DNA from 3 places in the Clostridium septicum genome. Region 2 is predicted to be linked to each of the others. Evidence: riboswitches for the same ligand, from Rfam matches in the RefSeq annotation. Region 2 holds a riboswitch; each other region holds the start of a gene.
The links. A riboswitch is a leader RNA that binds a small molecule or an ion and turns the genes downstream of it on or off. The one in region 2 is predicted to bind thiamine pyrophosphate.
Positions count from the first base shown of each region.

Region 1: linked by a shared signal. The riboswitch ahead of thiW (energy coupling factor transporter S component ThiW) and the one ahead of thiD (bifunctional hydroxymethylpyrimidine kinase/phosphomethylpyrimidine kinase) in region 2 are both predicted to bind thiamine pyrophosphate.
Region 3: linked by a shared signal. The riboswitch ahead of thiT (energy-coupled thiamine transporter ThiT) and the one ahead of thiD (bifunctional hydroxymethylpyrimidine kinase/phosphomethylpyrimidine kinase) in region 2 are both predicted to bind thiamine pyrophosphate.

Region 1 is NZ_CP023671.1:2,360,009-2,370,886, reverse strand. Features, by position in the region: gene CP523_RS10875 (SpaA isopeptide-forming pilin-related protein) at 1-1,328, opposite strand, end outside; gene CP523_RS10870 (hypothetical protein) at 1,733-2,632, opposite strand; gene CP523_RS10865 (hydroxyethylthiazole kinase) at 2,917-3,762, opposite strand; gene thiW (energy coupling factor transporter S component ThiW) at 3,853-4,350, opposite strand; TPP riboswitch at 4,422-4,529, opposite strand; gene sdaAA (L-serine ammonia-lyase, iron-sulfur-dependent, subunit alpha) at 4,553-5,431, opposite strand; gene sdaAB (L-serine ammonia-lyase, iron-sulfur-dependent subunit beta) at 5,433-6,113, opposite strand; gene CP523_RS10845 (nucleoside kinase) at 6,244-7,899, opposite strand; gene CP523_RS10840 (YetF domain-containing protein) at 8,095-8,868, shown strand; gene CP523_RS10835 (DUF4363 family protein) at 8,865-9,245, shown strand; gene CP523_RS10830 (hypothetical protein) at 9,390-10,034, shown strand; gene CP523_RS10825 (alpha-L-fucosidase) at 10,106-10,878, opposite strand, start outside.
Region 2 is NZ_CP023671.1:2,815,405-2,826,282, forward strand. Features, by position in the region: gene CP523_RS12885 (ABC transporter ATP-binding protein) at 1-1,571, shown strand, start outside; TPP riboswitch at 1,801-1,903, shown strand; gene thiD (bifunctional hydroxymethylpyrimidine kinase/phosphomethylpyrimidine kinase) at 2,060-2,860, shown strand; gene thiM (hydroxyethylthiazole kinase) at 2,888-3,667, shown strand; gene tenA (thiaminase II) at 3,669-4,328, shown strand; gene thiE (thiamine phosphate synthase) at 4,353-4,964, shown strand; gene CP523_RS12915 (glycoside hydrolase family 32 protein) at 5,078-5,329, shown strand; gene CP523_RS12920 (MarR family winged helix-turn-helix transcriptional regulator) at 5,724-6,185, shown strand; gene CP523_RS12925 (MATE family efflux transporter) at 6,178-7,545, shown strand; gene CP523_RS12930 (GTP-binding protein) at 7,653-9,608, shown strand; gene CP523_RS12935 (M15 family metallopeptidase) at 9,696-10,622, shown strand; gene CP523_RS16525 (hypothetical protein) at 10,635-10,769, shown strand; gene CP523_RS12940 (PHP domain-containing protein) at 10,839-10,878, shown strand, end outside.
Region 3 is NZ_CP023671.1:1,879,832-1,890,709, reverse strand. Features, by position in the region: gene nrdD (anaerobic ribonucleoside-triphosphate reductase) at 1-200, opposite strand, end outside; gene CP523_RS08385 (DUF3048 domain-containing protein) at 458-1,456, shown strand; gene CP523_RS08380 (DegV family protein) at 1,623-2,468, shown strand; gene CP523_RS08375 (PadR family transcriptional regulator) at 2,470-2,925, shown strand; gene CP523_RS08370 (DegV family protein) at 3,106-3,948, shown strand; gene CP523_RS08365 (hypothetical protein) at 4,057-4,263, shown strand; TPP riboswitch at 4,292-4,390, shown strand; gene thiT (energy-coupled thiamine transporter ThiT) at 4,457-5,098, shown strand; gene CP523_RS08355 (ferredoxin) at 5,153-5,341, opposite strand; gene CP523_RS08350 (Mrp/NBP35 family ATP-binding protein) at 5,406-6,245, opposite strand; gene CP523_RS08345 (YhfM domain-containing protein) at 6,260-7,099, opposite strand; gene CP523_RS08340 (hypothetical protein) at 7,231-7,707, opposite strand; gene CP523_RS08335 (hypothetical protein) at 7,814-9,187, opposite strand; gene rsmA (16S rRNA (adenine(1518)-N(6)/adenine(1519)-N(6))-dimethyltransferase RsmA) at 9,351-10,193, opposite strand; gene rnmV (ribonuclease M5) at 10,195-10,749, opposite strand; gene CP523_RS08320 (3D domain-containing protein) at 10,877-10,878, opposite strand, start outside.

The DNA of each region.
Region 1 (10,878 bases), 460 kb from region 2:
TTTATCTTTATATCTCTAGATAGTAACTCCGATGTCTTTCCTGCCATTACTGTTATTCTTCTTCTTGTTCTGCATATTCCATATCCAATTGGTGCTTTTATTTCTATTACATAATAAATTCCTGCTGGTAAACTTACCTCTGCAATTCCTTGATTATTAGTTACAACTGTTTTTACTATATTTCCATTACAATCAACTATCTGGAATTGAGCTCCTGGTAAAACTTCACCTATATTACACAAATCTACTTTTGTTATTTTTAATATACCATTATTATTTACTGGCGGTATTATTTTATAATTTGGAAAATCACAAGAATTGTAACAACAAGGATTACATTTACAGAAATTATTTAGTTTTCTATTTCTAGATAATAATTCTGATGTCTTTCCTGCCATTACTGTTATTCTTCTTCTTGTTCTGCATATTCCATATCCAATTGGTGCTTTTATTTCTATTACATAATAAATTCCTGCTGGTAAACTTACCTCTGCAACCCCTTGATTATTGGTTACAACTGTTTTTACTATATTGCCCTTAGAATTAATTATTTGGAATTTAGCGCCTGGTAGAACTTCACCTATATTGCATAAGTCTACCTTAGTTATTTTTAGAATACCATTATTATTTACTGGTGGTGTTATCGCTTGATTCGTTACGTTAGCCATAACAACTTCATTGCTTGTATTTATTTCAAATAATATTGGAGTTGTATTGCTTTGATATCCCTTTGGAGCACAAACTTCTTGATAAGTGTAACTACCATAAGGTAAACTAAAGCATAATTTTCCTTGACTATTTGTCCAACCACAAGCAACTATATTATTCTGATTATTCCTTATAACAAATTTTGCACATGACAATGGTGCTTCTGTTATTGCATCTATTTTTGTTATTTCTAAAGATCCTTCTATTGCTTGGTTTACTATCTTTGCTGTTACTACTTGCCCATTTGTTTTTATACTAAATGGTACTGGTGTACTATCTAGTACATATCCTGTTGGTGCTACTGTTTCTACATAAGTGTAGTTTCCTGCTGGAAGATTATTTATTGTTAACTTACCTTTACTATTTGTTGTTCCCGTTCCTACTACTTTTCCTGCTAAATTTAATACATTAAATGTTGCTCCTTGTAACGGTGCTTTAGTTATAGCATCTATTTTTGTTATTTCCAATGATCCCTGAATTGGTTTATTAGCTATAGTTAAATTTAATGGTGTTGTTTGTCCTTGATTAATAGTGAATTGTTTAACTCCTGAACTTGAATTAAAATTTGTTGATTCCAAATTTTTAGTTTCTTTTTCAGTTTCATTTGTCTCTGGTTTCATGATCTCATTCCCCTTTTAGTTACTTTTTAATTGTTTTTCATGAGAGCATTACTTCTATACTTACGAAGTCACTTTAAATAATTTCTACAAATTATTTATTGACAAATTATACAATTTAACAATATATTACTTAAACTCTCCTATCATTTCTAATAGAATTTTCTCTTCTACTAATTAACTTATGAATAAAGATAAAAAATTGCTATTAACTAAATTATTTTTATTAATTTATAGTTTAATTTGTAAAAATAGCTCTTTTTTTGCTTATTATTTAAACTAATAAGTTTTTTTATATAAATATTAATACTATTGCAATTGTCTAATTAATATTTGCTAAATAAATTATAGAAAAATAGTTATAGTATAAATATCTTATATATCAACACTATAACTATCCATAAATTCTAATTAATTACTCCTTCTGAGTTATTTACAACTTGAATTATTATATTGCTATTATCCTCTATAAATAAATCGTCTGATAATAGAATATTTGATCTATTATTAATATTTTTATCTAGTTTGTTTTTATTTATATTATTAATATTTTCTTCAATAAATATATTATCTACATTTGCAATTATTGTAACATTAAAATGATCTCCGTAATTAATATCTCCTTTATCATTAAAAAATGTTATTGTATTATCGTCCTCTATTTTATAAGTGAAGTTATCCGGTACATCAACTGATAAAATTTTTATATTATTATCAAGTTTCTCACTAAAAAATATATAATTCTCATTAAAATACCCATAACTTTTAAACTCCATATTGTAGTTTATTCTTTTATTTTTATTATCATCTAAATCTTCTAATACTACACTTTTATTGGCGTTTAATACTCCTGAATTTAATTTATACTTTATAGTTAAACTTAAACTATCAGTTATATTATTATAATTTATTATTGTTTTATCCAGATAAGTTTTTTTAATTTCACAAACCTTAAGGTTATAAAACACATAATAACAACTATTAGTATTTCCAATATTTAAGATAATTTTATCTTCCTTTATTTTTATGAAATCTTTACTTCGTAACCATTTTAAGTCTTTTTCTTTATATATTCCAATTACAAAACTTTCAGGTATATAGCTCATTCCTTCTGGAAAAATAATATCTATAACCATATTACTTATTTTATCTTCAGATTTATTTATTTTCATAATACAACTTACACTTGATCCGATTCCTTCTACTACATACTCTTTATTTCCATATTTATTTATAAAACTATCTGGTGAAATAATCTCTTTATAAATAATAGATTTCTCTTGCTTCTTCTCATCTTTAGTTTTCAATACTCTCTCATCCCCTACTTAATTTGATATATTCGTTATACTATATAATATGTGTATTAATTTTTTTGTGATTTATCATATTAATAGATGAACTTATAAAAACATAAAATAAACATTCGAAATTCTCTATTACTTCAATTTAATTGAATTACAACTAGTATATTGTAATAATACATATATCTGTAAGTATTATTACAATATACTAATTTTATTAAATTTATTTTACAAAAAAGTAAGTGATACTTTTTAGCATCACTTACTTCTAAAAAATTAAATAAATTTTTTTATCTTTTAAACTCATATATTATATTTCCCATTTTCTTTAAATCTTCCTTTTTTATATTAAATATCTCATCAAATAAGTGTTGTTTTAAAATAATTAATCCATCGCTTTCCTTTTTCTTTTGCAATACTAACTCCTGGCATACACCTATAGTTACAATTGCTACTAAAATCGCTTTTATCATTTCTGCCTTTGTAGAAGTTACCGCCATGCCAGTAGCAATTAATCCGCTAAATATAGTATTAATACTATATATTTTTTCAAATATTACATCTCCATTCATTATAAAAAATTCACTAAATCCATCTGTTACATAATACTCTTTATCTACTACCACCACTATATTTCTAAATTTTCTTGCCACATTTTTTATTTCTGATCTTATTTCACAATTTCCCTTTATTGTTATGTCAATGGAATCAATATTATTTATATTACTTTCACTATCAACTAACCTCTTAAATTCTGAGAGTTTTCCCTTTACTATATTTATATTGTATCTTGTTAAAAACCTTAAAGCTGTATCTTGTCTAAAAAAAGACATGTCTATTCCATCTATATCTAATAATACTGGAATATTTTTCTTTCTTACTGCCTTTAGTGATTTTTCCATTGCTTCTACCCTATTACTATCTAATGTTCCCAAATTTAATAACAATCCTTTAGAATTGCAAGCTATTTCATTAACTTCTTCTATTCCCTGAGCTATTATAGGCTTACCGCTGTAACATAAAATACTTTGTACTAAGTCATTTATAGTAACCAAATTAGAAATACAATGTATAAGAGGTTTGCTATCCTTTTGAATGTCTAAAATATCGGTTAAAGCCTCTATATTAATTTGCATATTTTTTCCCTCTCTAAAATAGGAACAAATATTAAGTTTATTTTATAATATTCTAATGTACTTAGATATGTTAAAACTTTATATGCTTGTCTAATTTTTTTTTAATAAAATTCTTACGCTATGTATTTTAATTAAAATATATGCTATTATCCCACCAAATAAAGAGCTTAATGAAAAAGGAACTACATAGAAAAACAACGCTACATCCTTTCCTAAAATTATAGATGCTATTGGAAATGCTACTATAGCTCCTAGTATTCCAGTTCCTATGATTTCTCCTATTAAAGCACCTTCTACTTTATTAAATTTACTATATATGAATCCATCTAAAAATGCCCCTATCATACTTCCTGGAAATGCAAGTAAACTACCTGTCCCCAATATATTTCTTAATAATGATGTTACAAATGCAGTTCCTACTCCATAAACCTGTCCTATAGTAACTGCTGATAATACATTAATAAAATGTTGTACTGGTGATATTTTAGCTCCTAAAAATGGTATTGAAAATGTACCTAATATAGTAGATATAGCTACTAATATACCACTTAATGCCAGTTTTTTTGTTGAAATTTTTTCTTTGTTCATTTTTTCTCCTTTAATTCTAAATTAATAAAAAAGGTATAGCCATAGCTATACCTTAATTAAACATAATAATATATAAATTATTAGTGCTTTCCTACGATGGTTCTAGCCATATCAGGTTCAAGGGTTTAGAAAATTTTATTTTCAATCTCAGCTAAAACATAGCTCCCCTAGCTCTAAATAAACTTTAATTTAATTTTAACCTCTACTTTTCTCCAAATACTTTCTTTTTAAGTTCAAGTCCAGCTTTAGTAATAGCCACTCCACCAAGAGCTGTTTCTCTTAAAGCAGCTGGTAAACTCTTTCCAACTTTATACATAGCCGATACAGTATCATCAAATGGAATTTTTGATTCAACTCCCGCCATAACCAAATCCGCTGTACATAAAGCACTTATTGCTCCTGATGAATTTCTCTTAGCACATGGTATTTCAACAAGTCCAGCAACTGGATCACAAACTAAACCTAAAACATTTTTAAGAACAATTGCCCCTGCATCTAATGCCATTTTAGGAGTTCCTCCCATCATTTCAACTACTGCTGCTGATGCCATTGCTGCTGCTGAGCCACATTCTGCTTGACATCCACCTTCTGCGCCGGCAAGTGTTGCATTCATCCCTATAATCATCCCAACTGCTGATGCTGCAAACAATGCCTCTATAAGTTCTTTATCATTTTTCCCTAATTTCTCTCCTGCTGATAAGATAACCGATGGAACTATTCCGCAAGATCCTGCTGTTGGACATGCCACAATTTTCCCCATAGAAGCATTAACCTCTGAAGATGATAAAGCCATAGCCATAGCCATTATCATTGTATCCCCTGTTAAAGACTTACCACTTTCTAAGTACTTTTGCAGCTTATATGCATCTCCTCCTATAAGTCCACTTACAGAATAAACAGCCTTTTCTCTGCCTTCCATAGCTCCAACTTTCATTACCTCAAGATTTTTTCTCATCTTTTCATAAACTTCATCTCTTGATAATTCATTATTCTCCATTTCAAATCTTATAGCATACTCACTTAAATTTATATTTTCATTATTGCAAATTTCTAATAATTCTTCTCCTGATCTTGCAAACATATCATTCACCATCCTTTGCCGGATTAATCATTATTACTTTTTTTATTGAATCTATCTTTTTTATTTCTTCTATCATTTCCTTTGGCATTGAATGATCAACCTCAAAAACCATAGTAGCTTCTTTTCCTTTTTGACTTCTAAAAACCTTCATAAATGCTATATTTATATCATCTTTATAAAGAATTGCTGTAACTTTGGATACTGCACCTGGTATATCCATATGAGATATTATTAATGTGGGATAAGCACCTGTGAATTCAACATTATTTCCATTTACCTCTGATATTTGAATGCTTCCTCCACCTATTGATGATCCTATTATTTCATATTTCTCTTCTTTTTTTCCTTTAATTAATATCTTAACTGTATTGGGATGAGCATCTCCTAAATCAGCTTCTTCAAAGCTTACTTTTATCCCTTGCTTTTCTGCAATTTCAATCGCATCTCTTAACCTAATATCAGAAGGTTCCATTCCTAATATTCCAGCTACTAAAGCTCTATCCGTTCCATGTCCTTTGTACGTCTTTCCAAAAGAGCCATGTAACAAAAATCTAACTTCTTTTATATCACCTTCTGATACAGCTCTAGCAACTTTTCCAAGCCTTGCTGCTCCTGCAGTATGAGAGGAAGATGGACCTATCATTATTGGCCCCATTATATCAAATACACCAACATCTTTCATAATATTTCTCCTTATCATAAGTAGTTTAACTATCTAAAATCGTAATAATATTATTGAAAATTAGTTTTCAAATAATAATTTATATTATTAAGTTTACGAAATTTTTTTGTATCTTACAAGAATTTCATAATTAATATTTATAGAAAATACTTCCCCCTATAAACTCTCTTAAAATACTGTTTTCAGGAACAGATTCTTTTTCTATTTCTTTGAAAAATCCTAAAAATGCTTTTAATCTAGTTGCTTGTATATATACAGGACTTTCTGGCTTTATTTTTTCAAGCTCTTCTAAGGCATATTTTTTTAGTACACATAATTCATAAACTAGAGTTGAATTAAACATTACATCTGCTTCTTCTTGATAAACAAATATATTTTTTTCTTCTCCTCTCTTTATTGAAGGCCACATTTTTAATGTTTCTTCTGCCCCATATCCTCTTGATAAATAATCTCTAACCATTCTTCTAATTCTTCTTATATCAGTAGTTGCAATTCTATTATGATTATCTAAATTTAATTGTGTTAATGCTGATATATAAATTTTAAATTTATTTTTATCTTCAATAGATTTAGTAAGTATTGGATTTAGTCCGTGTATTCCTTCTATTACTATTATGCCATTTTGAGGTAACTTTAATTTATTATTTACCCATTCTCTTTTACCCTTTTTAAAATTATATGATGGAATCTCTACCTCTTCTCCATGAAGTAATTTATTTAAATCTTTATTAAATAATTCTAAATCTAAAGAATATATGCTTTCAAAATCAGGCTCCCCATTTTCATCTAAAGGAGTTTCTTCTCTATTTACAAAGTAATCATCTAAAGATATAGGTATTGGTATATAGCCATTTACTCTTAATTGAATTCCTAATCTATTTGCAAATGTTGTTTTTCCAGATGAACTTGGACCTGCTATAAGAACAACTTTAGTTTCCTTCTTATTAGTTATCATATCTGCTATATTAGCTATTTTTTTCTCATGTAAAGCTTCTGATATCATTATAAGGTCTTTAACTTCACTACTATCTACTTTTTTATTTAAAGAACCTACTTCACCCACTTCTAATATATCAAGCCATCTTTCTGTTTCTAGAAATATTTGAGCTAACTTTTTATTTTCTTTATATGGTGGTAACTCATTTAAGTTTTTTTCTTCAGGGGTTCTTAAAATAAAACCTGGATCATAATACATTAAATCAAAAGCCTTAACTATCCCTGTAGAATATGCCATTTGACCATAGAAATAATCATATCTTCCATCTAAATTATATAAATTTACTGTTTCAAAATTAACATAATTTAACAATAAAACTTTATCTTCCATTCCATAGTTTTTAAATATTTCTATTGCTTTCTCTTTTTTAATCTTTACTTTCTTTATAGGAATATCACTTTTTATTATTTCAATCATCCTATTCTTAATCTTTAAAATATCATCTTTACTTAAAACTTCTTCTTTGTGAATTTCTCCAAATAATCCTTTATTTATACTATGCTCAATTGTTATTCTTGAATTTCCAAACAAATCTAAAGCAGCTTTAATAAATATAAATTGAAGTGTTCTTGAATATATTTTCATTCCTATAACACTATCAAATTTTAATATTTCTAAATTACCACTTTCCTCTATATTCTTACTTAACTCATGATAATTGCCATTTAATCTGCATAAAGCTATATCATGATAATCTAACTTTAATTTCGACTCTAAAAAATCCTTAAAAGTAGTTTCTTCTCCTACTTCTAAGATTTTATTTTCATAATAAATTTTAAAAATTCTCATTTAAATCCCTCCAGATTTAATACATTTCTACATATAAAAAATCAATCTTTATGTATATTATACTACGATTTGAAAAAAGTAACCAAATCAAACAACTTAATTAAAAACTCTTTTTCCTAAATCTATTATAACCATAATTTTTAGAATAAAAATACAAATCCTATGAAATACTACTTTAGAGAGGTGATTGGTAAAATGTTTATAGTACTTATAAGAACTATTATACTTTATGCATTAGTAGTATTTGTCATGAGGCTTATGGGAAAAAGACAAATTGGTGAGCTACAACCATATGAATTTGTAATAACAATTATGATTTCAGATTTAGCAGCATTACCAATGCAAGATACCAGATTACCCTTAATTTTAGGTGTTATACCAATAATCACTTTATTATTTGTAAAAACTTTATTAACCCAATTACAGCTTAAAAGTCAATTAGCTAGAAAGATAATAGAAGGTGAACCAAGTATTTTAATTTGTCGTGGAAAAGTAAATTTTTCTGCATTAAAAAAACAACAAATTAATCTTGATGAGCTTATGGAAGAACTAAGACTAGCAGGATATTTTGATCTTAGCGAAATAGAGTATGCTATATTGGAAAATAATGGTCAACTTTCATTTTTGACATCTCAAAGCTCTTCTAGCTCTTCAAATTCTACTGATTGTAGTAATACACAATCTAATAGTAACGGAAACTCTAGCGATCAAACTAATACCTCTAATAGTAATAAATCTAATTCTTCAAAAAATCAATCTAAGCCTAGATTGCCAATTATATACGTATTAGATGGTGAAGTTAATAACAATGCTTTGACTTCTTCTGGGAAAAATAAAGTGTGGGTAAAAAACGAACTAAAAAAACACAAAATCGATTCTATAGATAAAGTTCTACTTGCAATGACAGATACTACTGGAAAATTTATATATCAACTTTATGATGACTATGAAAAGGGGTGTAAGCAATGAAAAATACTATTATTTCAATAATGCTTTTTCTTCTTTTAATAGGAGCTCTCTTTTATCTTGATACTGATTTTATCTCTTTATGTGATGAAATCATTATTAAATGTGAAAAAATAGAAGATTCTTTAGATAATAATGATAAATCATTTGCTTATGACCAAGCTGTAGAATTACTAGGGCTTATAAAAGAAAAAAGTACAATTCCAGCTATTTATTTAAATCATGTTGATTATGATACATTAATGAATGAATCTTTAAAGCTATCTTTGTATATTAAAGGAAATGATAGAGCCGAATCCTTATCTTCAGTTCATCTATTAAGATATTCTGCCGAACATCTTAAAGATTTACAGAAACCAAATTTTAAAAACCTTTTATAAATATTTTTTACAGTAGATTTAAATTGTTTACGATAATTTAAATCTACTTTTTTTACAAATATAATATTTTCCCAACAAATCTCTTCCAAAATATGTTATTATAATATAGATTTACATAACTTATTTGCAAAGGAGAATTTTATAATGATAAGAAAAACATTATCAATTATTTTATCATCATTTATGCTAATAACTCTAGTTAGTTGTAATAGTCCTAAATCTAATAATGAAGCTAACTCTAATAATCCTAGTACTGAAGAAAAAATTCCTGAAAAGCCTAAAGAAGAAGAGAATACTCCTGAGCCTATAGTATCATTTGATGCTTTTGGAAAAACTTATACTTCCTCTAAAGATATAAAAACTATAGAAAAATCAACAGATATTTATAATATAGAATATCCTTATGTTGCTGGAGAATTTAAGGAAATAGATTTTGCTAAGGATTTATTAACAGAATATGTTAATGAAAATCCAGAAGTATATACTCATCTAGTTTCTTTTGATTCTTCTAATAAAAATGGAATTACTCCAATTACTGAAGTAGATAAAACTAATTTACAAGCTGATTTAGAATCTCTTAGAAATCAAATGCATATGTCTGAAGGCGAAGCTATGGCCCTTTCTTTGGATACTGTTACATTTGAAGGACCAAGCAATAAAACAAATACAGGAATAACTCTAAAAATAAGAGTTGCTATATCTAAAGTTGGTGCTTATGCAGTTCCGTTTAATTCTTATACAGTTACATTATTTGAACAAGATGGAAAACTAGTAGCTCACTTATTCTAGTATATTAAAAACAGCCCTGAAAATATTCTTTCAGGACTGTTTTTATATTATTACAACTTATTCTATATAATTTACTCTAAAATCTTATCAGTTATAAAATTCACTTCATATTCATCTATAATATTATCCTTATTTAAGTCATATTCTTTTTTATTTTGTCCATAATATTTTGATACTAAAGCAACATCACCTATATCATATTTACCATTAGAATTAAAGTCTCCTGGCATTTCCACTTCTGCCATGCTTGCATCAACCAAAGCATACGTTATCTGTCCATCTGGCCTACCTCCATGTGAATTCTCTCCCTTTAATCTATAAGATAAAGTATGCTCTCCATATGCCAACTCTTCACTTTCAAATAAAGTTACATTAGTTTTTCTACTTTCAGCATATTGATCTACATCTACATATTCTCCTCCATCTATAGAAACTTGGAATATCCCATGGTTAGGATCCACTGCTCCTACTAATGATATTTTTCTACCAATAAACTTTATTGTAAATGTTGAATTCATATCATTAGTCCACATTCCTCCACTTTCTTGATTCCATCCATTACTTAAATTGAACTTATAAAGTTCATCTCCTACATCAGCTGTTTCTATTTTTATAAGTTCATCATCTTCTATAGTTACCTTTGATTGCGTATCAAATCCCAATATAGCTCCACCTATAGGATCACTTAATTTTAAAAAGAAGTATCTTGACTCTTCTAAATTTTTATTATCTATTATATTTATCTCGAAAGTCTTTTCTTTTTCTCCTTCGTTAAATGCCAATGTTCCTGACCATGTTTGATAATCCTTTGCATTTAATGCAGTTCCTGGTAATGTTTCATAGT
Region 2 (10,878 bases):
TAGGTAAAGTTCTATTATTCTTACTTGTATTATATTTAATAAGTGCTTTATTTTCATTTATACAAGGGTTTGTAATGTCAGGAATTTCTCAAAAAGTATCTTATAATTTAAGAAAAGAAATTTCAGAGAAAATTAATCGTATGCCTCTTAAATATTTTGATACTAAAACACATGGTGAAGTATTATCAAGAGTTACAAATGATGTAGATAGTGTAAGTCAAAACTTAAACCAAAGTATGACTCAAGTTATTACATCAATTACCACTTTAATTGGGATACTTATAATGATGTTTTCTATTAGTTGGATAATGACAATTGCAGCACTATTAATATTGCCTATATCCATGATATTTATATCAATAGTAGTAAAAAAATCACAAAAGTATTTTAAATCACAACAAGAGTATTTAGGTCATGTAAATGGTCAAGTTGAAGAAGTATATGGTGGTCACAATATAGTAAAAGCATTTAATGGTGAAGAAGATGCTATAGAAGAGTTTGATAGATTAAATAGTACTTTATATAATTCAGCATGGAAGTCACAATTTTTATCAGGAATGATGATGCCTGTAATGACTTTTATAGGAAATCTAGGTTATGTAATGGTATCTATTCTTGGTGGATGGCTTGCTATTAAGAAAACAATAGGAGTTGGAGATATTCTTTCATTTATTCAATATGTAAGAAGTTTTACACAACCAATTGCTCAAACTGCTCAAGTAGCTAATTTATTACAATCAACAGCAGCTGCAGCTGAAAGAGTATTTGAATTTTTAGAAGAAGAAGAAGAAGATCAGTTTGCAGAAAATCCAGTTAATATCGAAAATATTAACGGTCAAGTTACATTTGAAAATGTTAGTTTTGGATATAATCCAGAAAAGACAATAATAAATAATTTTAATGCTAAAATAAAGCCAGGACAAAAGGTTGCAATAGTAGGTCCTACAGGAGCAGGAAAAACTACGATTGTAAAACTACTAATGCGTTTTTATGATGTAAATAGTGGAGAAATTCTTATAGATGGTCATAATATAAAGGATTTTAATAGAGATGATTTAAGAAACCTATTTGGTATGGTTCTTCAAGATACTTGGTTATTTAATGGCTCAATTATGGAAAATATAAGATATGGAAAACTAGGTTCAACAGATGAAGAAGTTATTAAAGCAGCTAAAGCAGCTCATGTTGATCATTTTGTAAAAACACTTCCAGATGGATATAATATGGAATTAAATGAAGAAGCTAATAATGTATCACAAGGTCAAAAGCAGTTATTAACAATAGCTCGTGCTATTTTATCAGATCCAAAAATATTGATTCTTGATGAAGCAACAAGTTCAGTAGATACTCGTACTGAAGTTTTAATTCAAAAAGCAATGGAAAACCTTATGGAAGGTAGAACAAGTTTTATAATAGCACATAGATTATCAACTATTAGAGAAGCAGATTTAATTTTAGTAATGAAAGATGGAGATATTATAGAACAAGGAACTCATGAAGAATTGCTAAAAGCAAATGGATTCTATGCAACTCTTTATAATAGCCAATTTGAAAATTCAGAAGCATCATAAAGAGTATTTAACTTAATGAAAAGTAGATTTACTAAAAAGTAAGTCTACTTTTTTATTATTTATAAATTTATATCAATATTCAAATTATGGATAACTTAAGAGTGATTTTAACACTAAATATGCTTATACAGAAAATAATAAAGGTGTATTAGTTAGTTTATTTAGATTTTAAAATTTAGAATAATGTTGACAAGGTAATTTATAGTAATATAATAAAGGTATAAAATAGAATAACTGCTAGGGGTGCCTAATGGCTGAGAGATAGTTTATAACTATTAACCCTTATACCTGATCTGGATAATACCAGCGTAGGAAAGCTATTAAATATTAAAAAATAATTAGTACAATATTTATAAACTGAACTATACAGCTATATTCCAGATAGGAATATAGCTGTTTTTATTTAAACAAATAGATAATTTCTAGTATGTAATTAATAGAAAAATATTAATTATATGCTTTTAATTAGTAAAGAAGGAGAAAACAAAATGAGAGATTATAGAATTTCAACCTTAACAATAGCAGGATCAGACTCATCAGGAGGAGCGGGGGTACAAGCTGATTTAAAAACATTTAGTGCTATAGGTACTTATGGAATGAGTGTAATAACGGCAATAACAGCTCAAAACACTCAAGGAGTATTTTTAGTAGAAGATTTAAGCAATGAAATAATAAAAAAACAAATAGAAGTAGTATTTGAAGATATAGAACCAAAGGCGGTAAAAATAGGGATGGTATCAAGTCCTGAAATAATACTTGGGATAGTGGAAATGTTAAAAAAATATAATCCTAAATATTTAGTAGTAGATCCAGTTATGATATCAAAAAGTGGATATTCATTATTAAAACCAGAAGCCAAGAAAAATTTAATAGAATATCTTTTACCAATGGCTTATGTGTTAACTCCAAATATAATGGAGGCAGAAGAGATATCAGGAGTAAAAATAAATAATTTGGAAGATATGAAAGAAGCAGGTAAAAAGATTCTAGAGATTGGATCAAAGTATGTACTTATGAAAGGTGGTCACTTAGATGGTGATGCTGTAGATGTACTTATAGGAGAAAATACTTTTGAAATTTATAAGAAAGAAAGGCTAAATAGAAAAAATACTCATGGAACAGGTTGTACATTATCATCAGCTATAACGTCATATTTAGCTTTAGGATATAGTATAGAAAAAGCTGTTGAATTAAGTAAACTATATATAACAGAAGCTATAAGATATAGTTTTGATATAGGTAATGGAGTTGGACCTGTAAATCATTTTTATAAGTTTCAATATAAATAATAACATTAAAAAAGGGGGATATTTAGAATGTATGAATTAATAAATAAGGTTAAAGAAATAAATCCATTAGTTTTACATTATACAAATGAAGTAACTATAAATGACTGTGCTAATATAACATTAGCAGTTGGAGCAAGCCCATTAATGAGTTATTCCTATGAAGAAGTAGAGGAAATTGTTAGTATAGCAAGTTCTATTGTTATAAATATAGGAACTATGAATTCAAATAGATTAGATTTGTTTGTACAAGCTGCTAAGGCTGCAAATAAATTTAATAAGCCAGTTGTATTAGATCCTGTAGGAGTTTTTGCAACAAAGACAAGAACGGAATTTACAAATAGATTATTAAACGAAATAAAATTTGATGTTATAAAAGGAAATGTTTCAGAGATTAAATATATAGGAGGATTCGACGTTAGAGGAAAAGGTGTTGATTCCTTTGATGATGGTGAAGATATAACAGAATTTATTAAAAAAGTAGCTAAGAAGCTTGAATGTGTTGTAGTTGCTACAGGAAAAGTTGACTTTATATCTGATGGAGAAAGAGTAGTAAAAATAGAAAATGGAACGGCTAAACTTAAATTTGTTACAGGAACAGGATGTATGACGGCTAGCTTAATAGGGAGTTTTTTAGGAGCATCAGATAATAAGTTAGATGCTACAGCTATGGGAGTACTTACTATGGCATTAAGTGGAGAACTAGCTGATAAAAATAATATTCCTATAGGAAGCTTTAAAACTGAATTAATGAATAAGGTTTATGAAATGAATGAAGAAAAGTTAAGTAAATATGGGAGGGTAAAATAAAATGAGCTTTACAGATTATTTATTTAAAGAAAATAAGAAACTTTGGGATGAAATTTTACAAAAGCCATTTGTTAAGGAAATGGGAGAAGGGACATTGGATAAAAATAAATTTAGAGATTATCTAATTCAAGACTATTTATACTTAAAAGAATATTCAAAAATATTTTGTATGGGTGTCATTAAAGCAACAACTATGGGAGAAATGAAATTTTATTATAATTCAATAAAGGGAACTATGGAGGATGAAACTGCTGTTCATATAAAATATTTAAAAGGCTTTGGAATGTCTCCAGAAGATACAGAAAAATGTGATGTTAAATTAGCAAATGAAAGTTATACAAGTTATATGAAAGGTATTGCACTAACAGGAAATTTAAAAGAAATTGCTATGGCTATTATGCCTTGTACTTGGAGTTATCAATATATAGGAAAATGTATGAAAGAAACATATAAGGATACTTTAGAAGGTAATTTCTATAAACCTTGGATAGATCTATATAATTCAAAGGAATTCCAAGATTTTACTAAAGAATGGATAGATTATATAAATGAAATATGTAAAGATGTAACAAGTGAGGATGAAAAGAAAAAGTTATTAGAAATATTCACAAAATCTACTATATATGAAATGAAATTTTGGGATATGGCTTATAATAATTAGTGTTAATGTTAGGAAGGGTATATAATGGAAAGTTTAAAATTATATTTAGTTACAGATGGTGACATTTTAGAAGGTAGAGATTTTTACAAATCTATAGAAGATGCTTTAAAGGGCGGAGTAACAATGCTTCAATTAAGAGAAAAGGACTGTTCAGGAAAGGAATTTTTAGAAAAAGCTATTAAACTTAGAGAGTTAACTAGAAATTATAATGTAAAATTTATAATAAATGATAGAGTTGATATAGCATTATTATGTGATGCAGATGGGGTTCATGTAGGACAAAGTGATATACCAGCTAGTGAAGTTAGAAAATTAATAGGAGATAATAAAATATTAGGGGTATCTGCAAGGACTTTAGAAGAGGCTAAAAAGGCTAAGGAACATGGAGCTGATTATTTAGGTGTAGGAGCTATGTTTGGAACTAATACAAAATTAGATGCTAAACATGTTTCAATAGATACTTTAAAAGAAATTAAAAGCAAAGTTAAGATACCAATAGTTGCAATTGGTGGCTTAAATCTAAATAATATTCAAGATATTAAAGAGTGTAAAATAGAAGGATATGCAGTTGTTTCAGCAATATTAGCCTCAAATGACATAAAGGCTGAATGTGAAAAGTGGATAAATAGAATATAACTTTAAAGTGTATGCCACTAAATAGATACTTCTAAAAATATAGTTAGTACTTCTTATTGTGCAACGCGTTTAAGATTGGTTCTGTATATTTGTTCTAATTATACCAGCTACTGTTGCAGCGGGCTTACTTATGGGGTTATTTTATAGTTCTTGGAGCAAGGACAAAAGACGATAAAAGTGCGTTACTTATATATAGGTCAGATAATTTATATAATTGGAAGCTATATAAAGAAATTGTTGCTAAAGATAGGAAATTTGGATATATGTGGGGATGTCCTGATTTGTTTAAATTAAATGGAGAAAATGTAATGATTTTTTCACCACAAGGATTAGGTGTAATAGATATAATTAAATGGGAACTATAGAGTGAAATTTGAAATAAAAGGAGGTTTAGACATGAAAGTCTAAACTTCCTTTTTATTTTAAAATAAGATTCTATGTATATAAATATAACCGAAACAAAAATTTTTATTCAAATTCAATAGGTTTTTATACTTTTACTACTTCATTGATAGATAGAGAAACAGGTAATAAAATGTTAGGATATAAACAACAAGAATAGGTTTTATATATGTATCAACTTATCATGATGGTGGCTAAATAAAATAATGAAGCCAGTAGAACTTTTAAATTCTATCTTTCTTAAAGATAATTATTATTAAATAGTATTGACTTTAAAGAAATAAAGTATTATATTAAATACATAATAAATAGTTAGAAAACTAACTATTATATTTCTAACTAATTCAGAGGTGTGTTATGAAAGAAACAAAAATATTAAATGATATAGGAATGGTATATCATTGGATGAGAAAGATTCTTAAAGATTGTGATACAAGTGGTTTAAATTTACCTTTAAATAAAACACAAGAAAGGGTAATTGTTATGATATATAAACACCCTAGAAATACTATGAGTATGATATGCAATTGTGTAGGATTAGAAAAAGGTTCTTTTACAGGTGTTGTTGATACTCTTATGAGTCTTGGATATATAACTAGGGAAAGAAGTGATAATGATAGAAGAAAAATATCATTAAGCTTAACTAAGAAAGGTGAAGATATAGCTATAGCAGTTGAAGAGGAAATGTATAAGGAACTTAAAAAAGTAATTTATCAGTATGGAGAAGATGAAGGTCAAATACTTATAGATTCTATAAGTAAGATAGCAGAGTTTGCTAGAAGAAAAGCAGGATATGATAAGGAGAAAAAAGATGAATGAAAAAAGATTAAATACACTAGCTAATGAAAAAGTATCTAAAGCTATATTCAAAATGTCAATACCAATGGTTATGGGTATGATGGTTCAAGTCTTATACAATTTAGTTGATACATATTTTATTGGTAGGTTAAATGATACTAATCAATTAGCAGCAGCTAATATTTCTTTTCCTATATTTATAGTTTTCATGGCTTTAGCAGGGGTTATGGGAATTGGAGCATCTTCATATATTTCAAGAGCTCTTGGAAAAAATGAAAAAGGTGAAGCAGATAAAACAGCAACTATAGCATTAGTTTTATGTTTAGGCTTAGGATTAATAATAACAATTTTAGGATTAATATTTATAAAAAGTATAGTTATAGTATTAGGTTCTAGCAATGAAACATTTATTTATACATATAGATATGTTGCAATAATGTTAATAGGTGGAGTTTTTATAATGGGTAATTTTGCATTAGGACAACTTCTTAGAGCAGAAGGTGGAGCAATGCAATCTATGATGGGGCTTTTAATTGGAACAGTAGCTAATATAGTTTTAGATCCAATATTTATATTTACATTTAATATGCAAATAACAGGTGCAGCTTTAGCAACTATAGTAGGTAATTTTTTAGGATTTGCATATTATGCCTATGTATTTTTATCTAATAAAACAGTAACTAAAATAAATTTCAAATTATTTTCATTTGATAAAAAAATTATAGGAGAAATATTAAAAATTGGCTTACCAGCATCATTAAATCAAATGCTTATGAGTGTTGCTATAACGGTATCTAATAATATAGCAGTATATTATGGAGCTGTTGTAGTTGCAGGAATGGGAGTTGCAAGTAAAATAATGACTATAGGAACATTTATATTTATGGGATTTTCTTCAGGATGTCAACCATTAGTAGGATATAATTATGGAGCTAAAAATGTTGAAAGAGTCAAAGAAGTAATAAAAAAGGGAATAATAATAACTTCAACAATAGGTGTTGTATTAGCTATTATATTTGGAGTATTTGCAAATAATTTAATAAATATATTTATAAATGATGGAGAAGTTGTTAAGTATGGAACTATAATTTTAAGAGCACTTATACTTTCTTTACCATTTGTAGGAGCACAAATGGTAAGTACAACAAGTGTTCAATCAATGGGAAAAGCATTACCAGCTCTTATATTATCAATATCTAGACAAGGTATATTATATATTCCGTTAATATTGATTTTAAATTTAGTAGGTGGTTTTACAGGTTTTATTTATGCACAACCAATTACAGATTTAATTATGTTAATTTTATGCATAATAGTTTTATTAATAATATTAAATAGGGATGCTATTATGTTAGTTAGGGAAAAAGAAATAATAAAATAATATATTTAAAATAAAGGATATAGAATAAATAGTTTAATATGACTATCTATTGTATATCTTTTTTTTATATAATAAATTATATAAATATTATGTAGAGGTAAAGACAAATGAGAAAAACTATAGGAATATTAGCTCATGTAGATGCAGGAAAAACAACTCTTGCTGAACAGATACTATATCATACAAAAAGTATAAGAAGTAGAGGAAGAGTAGATCATAAAAATTCATTTTTAGACAGTCATAACATAGAAAGGGAAAGAGGGATAACTGTTTTTTCAGATCAAGGAATATTTCAGTACAATAACTCAAAATATTATCTTATTGACACACCAGGACATGCTGATTTTTCATCTGAAATGGAGCGTGGGATTCAAATAATGGATTATGCCATTTTAATATTAAGTGCTGTTGATGGAATACAAGGTCATAGTGAAACAGTATGGAGCTTATTAAAAAAGCATAAAATACCAACATTTATTTTTATAAACAAGATGGATAGAGTAGGTGTAAATTTAAATGAGGTAATAGAAGAAATAAAAGATAAATTTACTAAGGATATTTGCATTATAAAAAATTATCTAAAAGAGAATTTAATGGATGAAACTTTTATTGATTTTATTGTTGAAAAGGATGATGAATTATTAGAAAAATATTTAGAAGGAAATTATAAAGAAGAGGATTTAATTAATTGCTTCAAAAAAATAATTAAAGAAAATAAAGCATACCCTGTATTTTTAGGATCAGCTCTTCAAGATGTTGGTATAGAAGAATTTATTAATAATTTAGATTTATTAACTTATACTAATTATAATGAAGATGAAAAATTTTCAGGAAAGGTTTATAAAATAAAACATGATAATGATGGAACTAAATTAACTTACATAAAAGCTTTATCTGGAAGTTTAAAAATAAAAGAAGAAATAGAATATGGAAAAGCTGAAAATAGGAAATTAGATAAAATTAATCAAATACGAATATATAATGGAAATAAATATAAAAATGTTGATAAGATATCAGCTGGAGATATATTTGCAGTTGTAGGACTTACAGAGGCTATTTCAGGTGATGGAGTTGGAGAATTTAAAGAAACTAGCATGTATAATATGGTTCCAACATTAAAATCTAAAGTAATATATAGTAAAGATTTAAATCCTAAGGATATATTAAAGATATTTAAGATTTTAGAAGCGGAAGATCCAGCATTAAATGTAGTTTGGGACGAAGTACTTAAAGAACTTCAAATTAATATTATGGGAGTTATACAGTTAGAAATATTAAAGGAGTTAGTTAAAGAAAGATTTAAAGTAGATATTTCATTTGGTCCTTGTGAAATATTATATAAGGAAACTATAGAAGGTGAAACTATAGGCTATGGACATTTTGAACCATTAAAGCATTATGCAGAAGTACATTTAAAAATAGAAGAGGGAAAGAGGAATAGTGGGATAATATTTAAAAATAAATGTCATACTGATAATTTAACAGTAGGTCAACAAAATTTAGTGAAAACCCACATCTATGAGAAAGATCACAATGGTATATTAATAGGCTCACCTATAACAGATTTAGAAATTACTTTATTAACAGGAAAAGCTCATGATAAGCACACAAGTGGAGGAGATTTTAGAGAGGCTACATTTAGAGCATTAAGACAAGGATTAGAAAAAGCAAAAAATATATTATTAGAACCTTATTATAGCTTTAATATAAATATGGAAGTTGATTACATGGGAAGAGTATTATCTGATATACAGAAATTAAATGGAGTTTTTGAGATAAAAGAAAATAAATGTGAAAAGATAAATATAGTAGGAAGAGGACCTGTGTCCACATTTATGGATTATAGTAAAGAATTTATAGCTTTAACTAAAGGAAAGGGGAAAATTAGCTTTGTATTTGATGGATATGATATATGTCATAATGAAAATGAGGTGATTAATAAAATATCATATGATAAAAATGCAGATATTAATTATTCTTCAAGTTCAATATTTTGTTCAAAAGGTGAGGGTTTTATAGTTCCATGGAATGAAGCAGAAGAATATATGCATTTATTAAAATAGTTTTATATTTTTATTTGTAATTAGAGCATACATATAATTTTTATCCTTGGTAAACCTAAAAGTGAAGTACTTTTAAGAGGTGATTAAATGAGAAGATTTACAAAGATATTAATTATTATATGTATTTGTTTGTTAATAAGTATGAAAAACATAGTTACATTTGCAGAAACTATCACAGAGGATGAACTATATAATATTAATGCAAAGAGAGATATTTTAGTATTAATGTTAGCTTATCAAGATGAAGTTAAGACTGTAGAAAAGGATAGTAATGGATTAATTTATTTGGTAATGAATAGTGGTAAAAAAATAGTGTATGATGATAAAAAATCAAAAACTAATGAAGAAAAATTAATAAATCCAGATTTGCAGGATATGTTAGAAGTTAAATATTCTTTAGAAAGTATTGATAAGGTACAAAAGGGAAATAGAGATCCAGGAAGAGCAAGAGTATATGAATTATTAAATGAAGTTTATGGTAATACTGAAAGTAATATTACTAAAAATTTAGAGCAAGTTTCAACAGCTTATGGAACTTATCCTTTTAATAAGAAAAATGAAGCGGCTGAAAGCCTAAAAAAAGCATTAAAAGAAGCTAGTGAGGCAGCAAAATCTAATCCTAAAATTGGAGGATGCATTGCACCTATAAATGGAACTTTTAATTATAGAGTAGTAAGAGGAACAGGTAGACTTAGTGCTCATGCTTATGGAATAGCAATAGATTTAAATAGAAATAATAGTGACTATTGGAAATGGGTTAAAGAAGAGGAAGGTTCAAAACGAATAGCATCATATCCAGTTGAGTTAGTTAATGCTTTTGAGAATAATGGATTTGTTTGGGGCGGAAAATGGGAGCATTTTGATATATTACATTTTGAATATAGACCAGAGTTTATATTCAAAGCAAAATACTTTAATAACAGTGAAATAAAAGAAAATGAAAATTGGTATAATGGAGTTCCTATGGATGAAGAGACAAAAGCAAAAATAGATTTAATAGATAATACTATCTAGTTTTAATAAATTTTGACAAATAATAAACATTTAAAGAGAAATATTATTACAAAATTAAAGTGTTCAGATAGGGTGGAAGCAACTATATCTGCTATAAATAATAATATAAAAGAATATTATTATGCAAAAATGAATTCTAAAGTATAGTGAAAAAATAGTTGCTGAATTATATTTATTACATATTATAATATGAACGAATAATATTTGAGGTTATAAATGTATACAAAAGGGGACTTTCATTTACACACAACTAAAT
Region 3 (10,878 bases), 940 kb from region 2:
ACTAAATTTTGAATTTCTTCTACAGTTATCCTATTCTGTCCAGACATTTCTATATAATTAATAACCTTCTGAACAGTATCTAAAACTTGGCTTTCTCTAAGTATTCTTCCTACTTCTTCGCCTGAACTCTTTATTGCATTTGATATTTTTACAGCATCGAAATCTACTTCTCTGCCGTCCCTTTTTACTACATATAGCACATGCTCAACCCCTATCGCACAATATATTGTATTTTCAACTAGTAACTATTATACTCCATTCCATTTTTATCATCAAAGTTGCTACGATTAATTTCTTCAACTTTATTCTTAAATTACATCACTCTTTCTTCATTTTTTACCCTTTTTTAGATAAACATAAATTTTTAAATCTACTCATATTTCAACATACATTAATAATATATTGTTATTAAAAGCTATATGTTACCTTTCAAATTTATTTTAAGGAGATTTTATTTATGAAGAAACTTTTATCATCATTATTTATAGTAATGTTCATTTGTGGATTAATAAGCTGTTCCAAAACTCCAGATAAATCTGCTGATGTTTTTAATGAAACTAATGCTTCTAAGAAAATTTATTCTTATTATACTGGAGAAGAAGTATCTCAAGATATAAATAATAACACACCTTTTATGGTAATGGTAGAAAACTCTGTTTATGCTAGACCACAAAGTGGTTTATCCTACGCCGATGTAATTTATGAAACTTTAGCTGAAGGTGGAATTCCTAGATTTATGGCCTTATTTCACAAAGAGCAACCTAAAACAGTAGGCCCTGTTAGAAGTATACGCCCTTACTTTCTAGAAATTGCTAACGAAAATAACTTAGCCTTTGCTCATTGTGGAGGTTCAGCCGAAGCATTATCAACAATCTCCAAAGACCAATCAATTATGAGTATAAATGAAATATCTAATGGCAAATACTTTTGGAGAGATACTTCCAGAAAAGCTCCCCACAATTTATACACTTCCGCTGAAAATATAACTAAATTTATAATAGATAAAGATTTTAACTCAAAACCTAAGACATTTGCAACATTTAATAATGAATATTATTCAAATGAAAAGCTTTCAGAAATCAAAAATTTAAATTTAAATATAAATAGATTCTACAATACATCCTATACCTATGATAATGGTTTTTTTACTAAATCTATGGATGGAGAAATAGCTACTGATGCATTAACAAACTCACCTTTAAAATTTAAAAATGTAGTTATTCAAAAAACTAATATTCAACTACAGGCAGACAATAACCACATAGATATAGATTTAATTGGCGAAGGTGAAGGATATGTATTTTCAAATGGTCATTATTTAAATATTCTTTGGAAAAAAGAAGATAAAAATTCAAAAACTATGTTATATGATTATGATGGAAATATAGTCCCTCTATCTCAAGGTAAAACAATTTGGCATATACTAGACAAGGATTCCAATATAACATTTAATTAAAGCCACCTTTAAGGTGGTTTTTTTATTTATTATAAATTGAATAATTTTAGTATATACTACAAACTATATCAATAGTGATTACTTTTAACCTTATCACTATTGATATAATAATTTGGTATGCTATAATATAATTAATATTAAACGGAAATTATTAGGAGGGATATACGTGCAAAAAATAGCAATACTAACAGATAGTGCTTGTGATTTATCACTTGAAACTATGAAAGAAAAAAATATAAAATTATTACCTTTAAAACTTATTTATTCTGATAAAGAATTTCAAGATAAAATAGATATAAGTGCTGAAGAAGTTTATAATAATTTGAAAAATGAAGTTCCAAAAACTTCTTTACCTAGTGCAGAAACAATTCATAATATATTAGATGGTTTAGAAAATGATGGATATACTCATGTTATAGCAATTACTATATCCAGTGGATTATCTGGAACATTTAACGCCATAAGACTGGCTCTAGAAGATCATCCAAAACTAACTTCTCATGTATATGATAGTAAAATATTAGCTTTTCCAGAAGGACTATTAGTACTAGAAACAGCCAAATTAATAGAAGAAGGAAAATCCTTCGAAGAAATTACAGAGGTATTACCTAAAATTCATTCTAATATAACAGGCTATTTTACTATAGATACATTAGAGTATTTAAAAAAAGGTGGAAGAATTGGTAGGGTAGCAGGAACTATAGGTGAAATTCTTAATTTAAAACCTATTATAACTGTAGATGAAAATGGTGTATATTATACTGTTTGTAAAGCAAGAGGACATAAGCAAGCTCTAACAAAGCTTACAGATATCCTAAAAAAAGAATTAGAAAAAAGCAAGTGTAATGTTTGGGTTCTTCAAGGTGGCGCTCTTAAAACTGCTAAAAGCTACTTAGAAACACTACTTAAATTAGATAATATTTTAAATGTTGGGATTTCTGAAATTAGTCCAGCTCTTGGTGTTCATGCGGGACCAGGCTTAATAGGATTAGCTATTCAAAAGGTAAATTAATATGAATAATCTTAGCTTTAGTAATATTGAAGATATTAAAGCAGAAGAACAAAGAATTCACGAAGAATATAAAAGAAAATTAGCTGAGTTAAAAAAAATTCAGAAAGAAAAAGAATCTGTAGGTCAAGTTTTTACTAAAGGCTTGTTACCTATCTATGTTCTTCACATTTTAACTTTAGGACCTATTAATGGAAACGAAATAGCTCATAAAATAGGAGAGAATACCAAAGGACTCTGGGTTCCTAGTACTGGGGGAATATATCCTTTATTAAAAAAATTAGAAAAAGAAGGATATGTCATAGGTAAGTGGGATGATCCTCATAAAAAATTTCAGAAATTTTATTCCCTAACACCAAAAGGACTAGAAGAATACAATCATAGAAAATCATTATTAAAACCTAAAATTGAAGAATCACTTAAAGTTTTTAAAATAATTTATAAGGATTTATATTTATAAGCGTCTTTTTTGGCGCTTTTTTTAATCCAATAATTACACCTTATTATAAAATAAATTTTACAGATAATAAAAATATAAACTTAAAATTAAATTTATTTTAAATTTAACTATATCAATATTGATATAGTTATCAACTATGATATATAATTAATATAATTAGAAAGGGGGCCATAAATACATATGCAAAAAATAGCAATTTTAACTGATAGTGCATCTGATTTATCAATAGAAATATTAAAAGAAAATAATATACATTTATTTCCTCTAAGGATTATCTATTCAAATGAAGAATTTGAGGATAAAATAACAATAACTCCAGAAGAAGTTTATAAAAAGCTTCCTATAGAAATCCCTACAACATCTCTACCTAGTCCTAAAACCTCTGAAAAGGTTTTAAAAAAATTAGAGGATGAGGGTTATACTCATGTTATAGCTATTTCAGTTTCTAGTGGATTATCTGGAACATTTAATGCTTTCAGATTAGCATTAGAAGAACATCCAAATCTTATATCATATGTATATGATAGTAAAATAATAGGTTTTCCTCAGGGTGTTTTAGTTCTTGAAGCTTCACGATTAGTGAAAAATGGACAATCATTTGAAGATATAATAAAGGAATTACCTAAAATCCGTGAAAATATAACAGGATATTTTACTTTAAATACATTAGAATATTTAAAAAAAGGTGGAAGAATTGGTAGACTAGCTGGAACTATAGGACAGTTTCTTCATTTAAAACCAATTATAACAGTAGACGATAATGGTGTATATTACGCTTCTAATAAAGTAAGAGGAAGAAAACAATCTTTATCTAAGATGATTGAGATTTTACAATCTCATCTTAATGAATCTAAATGCAATGTTTGGGTTCTTGAAGGTGGCTGTATGGATGAAGTATTAGCTTTTTCAGAATCCATAAAATCATTAGATAACGTTAACTTTATGGGAATTATGCCAGTTGGGGCAATGGTTGCTGTTCATTCAGGTCCAGGTATGGTTGGATTAGCTATTCAAAAAATTTAGATTTAATAAATACTGAATAAATAATTATATTTGTTCAGTATTTTTTTGAATTATTATTACCTCTTTTGAACAAACTAATATTATTAATAAAATTAGGTGGTGTTAGTTTTGAAAGGTAAAATTATAGATTATAGTAGTACTGAAGCCTTTGTTTGCTTAGAAGATGATACTATAATAAAACTTCCCTTATCAGAAGTTGGAAATTATAATTTAATAGGTAGTAATATTAATGTATCTTGCCAATCTGGAAGTTTTGGTTACTGCAATAATCATGCTGGTAAAATTTACAAAGATAATATAGTTGACTTTTTTTAGAAAAAACTTTAAAATATAACCTATATTTAACAAATGCTAGGGGTGCCTTTGGCTGAGAGATGTTTATTACATTAACCCTTTACCTGATCTGGATAATACCAGCGTAGGGAAGCTAATATATGATATTTATAAATACCATTTGTGTATTTTTTATCTTATATCTCCTAGCATTAATATAAGGAGGTATTTTTTTATGTCAAATTTAAAAGAAAGTTTTTCAACATTAATGGACAATCCTTTATCACTTATAACAATTATTGGTGGTGTCCTGCTTTTATTAGCAATAATTAAATTTAAAAACATTAAATTAAATGCTAAAATAATGACTAGAATAGGTATTGATCTTGCTCTTGCTACTATTTTGAACATGATTAAACTATATGTTCTTCCAAATGGAGGCGGAAGTATTTCTCTAGGTAGCATGGTTCCTATAATATTAATTGCTTATATGTATGGACCTCAAATAGGATTATTAACAGGATTTTTATTCGGTATTATAAGTTTAATATTAAATCCTTATATACTTCATCCTATCCAAGTTTTATTTGACTATCCACTTCCATATATGGCTGTAGGATTTGCTGGATATTTTAAAAATAATAGAATGCTTGGAACTACAGTAGGAATGTCTTTAAAGTTTGTATTCCATTTTATATCTGGATATGTTTTCTTTGGAGAGTTTGCACCTGCTGGATGGTCACCTGCTATATACTCTTTAGCTGTTAATGGATTTGCTGTTGGCGGTGAGCTAGTAATTTGTTTAATCATTATTTCCTTGCTACCTTTTAACAGGATTATAAATAATATATCTAATAAATCTCAAAGTTTAAATTAAAATTTTATAAATAAAAAAGTTCTACCTTAAATAATTTAAGGTAGAACTTTTTTTCTAATCTACTATAATTGCACTTACTGGACAGCTTGATTCAGCATCCTTAGCTTCATCTACATTTGAATCTGGAACGTCTGCAACCTTTGCCACAGCTTTTCCATCATCATCCATTTCAAATACTTCAGGGCATATTGATGGACATAATCCACATCCTATACACGTATCTTTATCTACTTTTGCTTTCATAACTCTCTTCCTTTCTAAATTAATTCAGTATTAATATTCCCTAATTAGAAAGGAGTTATGTATTTTAATATAGACCTTCAAATATTAATGAATATAAATCATTATTTCTTACATATTCTTCAGCTTTTCCTTGTTCTAAAGCTTCAGTTAGATCTAGATTTATAGGAAGCTCTCCTAATAAAGGTAATTCTAAATACTCCGCATGTTCTTCTGCTGATTTTTTACTAAATACTTTAATCTTTGTATCACATCCTGGACAAGTAATATATGCCATATTTTCTATTACTCCTCTTACAGGAACACCCATTTTATTGGCCATTACAATTCCTTTTTTAACTATCATAGAAACCATATCTTGAGGTGTTGATACTATTATTAGTTCTGTTAAAGGAAAACTTTGCATTATAGTTAGTGTTATATCTGAAGTTCCTGGTGGCATATCAATTAATAAGTAATCTAACTCTCCCCAGTTTGTATCTGTAAATAATTGTGATAATACTCCAGTAGCCATTGGACCTCTCCAAATTACTGGATCATCCTCATTTGGAATTAAAAGATTAACTGACATAACCTCTATTCCACTTTCAGTTTTTACAGGAAAATATTTTACACCTGTCTCTCCTATTGGTTGCATCATAGCTCTTTTTTCATTTATACCAAAAAATCTTGGCATTGATGGACCTGTTATATCAGCATCTAATACACCTACATTATAACCTTTTTTTCTTAAAGTACTTGCTAATATACCTGTTACTGTTGATTTACCAACTCCACCTTTACCGCTAATTACTCCAATTATATTTTTTATTATTCCATAATTAGGTGTCACCTTTCCACATGATGGTTCACCATTTGTCTTTGAAGTACATTTGTCCTTACTAGGGCATGTTGAACAATTTCCCATTTTTTCTCCTCCTCTTACCATTCTGCTTTTATAGCTTTAGGTAAATTTTCTTCTTCATAAATATCAATAGCCCACTCTTTAAATTCATTAGTTGCCATTACATAAAACTCTTCTTTTATTTTATCCTTTTTATTTTCAAATGTTATATTAGTTTTATATGTAGTATTATTATAACCTCTATTCTTTATAGTAATAACTACATCAAATTCATTAGAATTATTTTTTACTAAATCTACATTTGGATTTATTTTTCTTGCATTTTTTAAAAAATCTTTCAAATCAGTTGAAAATACATATTTTAGACAATCAATATCACCTTGAATATTTATGCCTATTTTATACTCTCCATTATTTAATCCAGATTTTTTCATTTCTAAAACGTCTAGAATTGATCTATAATATACATATTCAAAATCTCTAGGCTTTCTTATTATTGATAAATTCTGTATTATACCTTCATCCAACCTCTTTGAAACTGTAAAATTAGTATTTCCATCATAAAAATTTCCTTCATATGCTCCCACTACATAATAGAATTTTTTTACCTCATCACCAACATTTATCTCAAAAATATAATCTGGGTCTAACTCAGCCTTTTTATCAGCTATTTTAGCACTAGATAAAAGTTCATACATATCCTTTATAGCCTTAGGATCGGTTACTATAAACTTAAATCCTGGATCTCTGATACTTTGAATACTTATCTTATCACTTTTAGCCGTATTCAAATACTCAAAATACTCATTTTTCCCCCCAAACTTTGTCTTTAAATTATCTATAGAGTCGCAACCAACGAAGTTTAAACTAATTAATATAATCAATAATATACATACCGATATTTTTCTATTCAAAATAGTAATCTCCTTTTTTAAAGATTTTATTATGTATTTTTATTCTTTATAAGTAATTAGGAGAAGTTTAAACTTCTCCTAATTATAACTAAATTATAATACTTTAATTGTTTAATGGCAAATCTTATTATAAACTATCTAAATCCTTTAGCTACTTCATCAAAAGCAACTTTTATACTTGGTTTATACTGGCTTTCATCAAAATGAAAACTTATTATAAGAATCTTTCCCTTAGAGTATTCTTTGAAATAACATATATTTTTGTACTTATTATCATATGGCATTTTATATTCTAATACATGCCACTTAACACCATACTCATCATATACTTTACATTTTCTATTTTTAACATCCTTGAATATAGTGTCTGGAATATTATTTAAGTCATTAACTCCATCTAAAATGCTAATAGTACCATCTATTTTGTTATTATCATTAATTGTTGCCTCAAACTCAACACCATCTATATTTTTATTTCTCTCATTAACAGACCATTTTTCCGGTAATACTATTTTATACTTACCATTTTCTAAATCCACTTCTTTAAAAGCTCTTATTTCATTATTTAAAAGAGCTATTTTTCTTATATCATTTTTAAATAATTGTTTCATACATACTAGGATAAACATAAGTGATAATAGGACTGTAAAAATATAGATTTTCTTTTTATTAATACTCATTAGGAATTATTAAGTACAGTCTCTAATATTTTATATACTATTTCATAGGTACAACAACTGTTGAGTTTCTAAAATCATAGAACATCAACCAGCATCCTATGCTATCTTTATCCTCATCACTTATCCAAGTTACAAAACCTGTTTTTCCTTCATATGGCTGTTCATTCTTATCTTTCTTTCCTGGAACTCCATAAATTATATATTTTAAGTTACCTTCCTTGTCACATTTATATCCCAACATAAAATATCCATATTTTTTAATATAAGGATAATAATTCAACATTGGGTAATATGCAACTGTGTATTTATTGTAATTTGACATATTACACATTTCATATAAATCATTAACTTGAACCTTATACCACTTGCAATTTTTTATCTCTTTAAAGCCTCTATAATGCTCAAATCCAATAGCAATTCCTTCAAAATATTCTCCAACGCTACCTCTTATTTCAAAAACATCAGATTTTTCCTCAACAATTGCTTCATATTCATCAAATTTACTTCTTTCTTCTTTCGCCTTAATTTCTTCTGCCATTTCCCTTCTAACTTCTTCCTTAAGCTCTTCTTTAATTTCACTCCTAACTTCATCTTTAATTTCATCTTTAATTTCATTTCTTATTTCTTCCTTTAATTCTTCTGTTATATCCTTATTAGTTTTGCTTTCTTCCTCTGTCTTTTTAACCTCTTCATTTTCTTCTCTATTTAAAGTAGGATCTATAACCTCTACTTCTTCTACATTCTCTACTTCTTCTACATTTTCTATTTCTTCTACGCTTTCTACTTCTACATATTCTGATTCTTGTATTTCATCTTCTCTTTTACATTTACATTTACATTCTTTTTTCTTATCTTTTTCAGATTCCTTCTCATGTTCCTTCTCATGCTTCTTTTCTTTTTGTTTTTCCTTACATTTATCTTTTTCATATTCTTTTTTTGTAGATTGCATTTTTAACTTTCCTTTAGCTACAATTTCCTCTGATTTTATTATTTTATAATTTTTCCAATTATCTGATGGCTGTTCACCATTCATAAATCCACACATTATGAATATAGGAATACCATCTTTCATCTTAACTATTGCTGCACCTGATATTTTGTCATATGATATTCCAACTCCAGCTATGTTATCAACAAAATATTCTTTTGTAACTTCTGCTTTTCCCCCTTCTGAAACCTTAATGCTTCCTAGGTTTATAAGTTTTTTTGAATCCTTTTTATTGCATATAAGCATAATACAATAGTCATCATTAACCTTTAGGTTTTGAGCATAAAAAGATACTTTACACTTTTCTCCCTTTGCTTCTATTTTAGAATAGCCTGATAGGGTTTTATCGTTAGAATTTGAATATCCTCTTTCATCTTCTTGTAAAATAATAAAATTTCTATACAATTTATTTATTTGTGCCAAACCTCTAAAACCTCCATTTTAGATTAATTCAATATATTATATGCTTACCATATATAAATATGTTCAAAAATAAACTCGCAAGAGTTTTAACATACATTAAAAATCTTGCGAGTTTTTCATTAATACGCTTAGGCACTATTATATTATTCTTAAATTAAATTTTTTAGAACTGTTCATTTATTTTATCTGATAAGCATGCAAATTCTTCTATACTTAAAGTTTCTCCTCTTCTCTTAGGATCTATATTTGCATTTTCAAAAGCTATCTCCAATTTTTCTTTATCTAATCCTAGGCTTTTAACTCCATTCCAAAGAGTTTTTCTTCTCATATTAAAAGAGCTTCTTATTATATCAAAAAATAACTTTTCATTTTCAACTTTAACTTTTGGCTCTTCAAGTCTCTCTAATCTTATAACTATCGAATCCACTTTTGGTCTTGGTATAAAACATTGTGGTGGTACTCTTCTTACAATACTAGTATTACAATAATACTGAACTAATAATGAAAGCGCTCCGTAATCTTTATTCCCTGGTTCTGCATTCATTCTTTCTGCAACTTCTTTTTGAATCATTATAGTTAATGACTTAAACTTATAATCCTCTTTTAAAAGCTTGACTATTATAGGAGTAGTAACATAATACGGTAAATTAGCTACAAGTTTAACACTTTTTTCTTCACCTATTATTTCATTGAAATCTACCTTTAAAGCATCATTATGTATTAATGTAAACTTAGGATTATCTCCAATCTCCTGCTGTAATATAGGTATTAAATCATTATCTAGTTCTATGGCTACAACTTTTTTAGCCCTCTTTAATAATTGTGCAGTTAAAGTTCCTACTCCAGGACCTATTTCTATTACTAAGTCATTTTCATCTACTTCAGCACCATTTACTATATCCCTTGGTACAGAATCATCAATTAAAAAGTTTTGCCCTAAGCTTTTTGAAAACTTAAAATTATACTTTTTAACAAGTTCTGCTGTTTTAACATCTTGTATATCCATACTACTTATTTCCTTCCATTTCTTTGTCTATTTTTTGTATAGCAGTAATAAACTCTTCTTTAGTTATTGAATACTTATTTAATCTAGTTAACATTTGATTTGCATTTCCATAACCAATTCCTAACTCCTTACCTAGCATTATTCTTCTTTGTTTAGAATTAGTATCTCCTGTTAATTTAAAATAAAACATATCTTGAGATGTATAAAATTCTTCAATAACTTCTTCCGATATTTTAGCTCTATTTAAAGCTTCTATTATAACTTCGGGCTTAGCATTTTCTACTCCTATATCGTCACCTTTAATTCCATCTTCTTGTGCTATATAAGCATGCTTTATTCCTTTTACTCTTTTAGAAATTATACTTCTAATTTTTTCACCTGCAAAATCCGGGTCTGTTAATACTATAACTCCTTTTCTCTTCTGTGCCTCTTTTATTCTATCTATTACTTTCGCATTTATTCCAAATCCACCTACAGCTATAACTTCAGCATCTACTGCCTGTTTTACTGCAGTTATATCATCTCTACCCTCTACTACTATAACTTCTTTAATCAATACATTCTCTTCCTTTCCTAACTATAACTTCATCTTAATCTTACTATTTAATTATAATTTATCCTTATATGGATATTATGTCAAATTTATATTAAATAAATAAAAAGGTGCTCTTAAGAGCACCTTTTT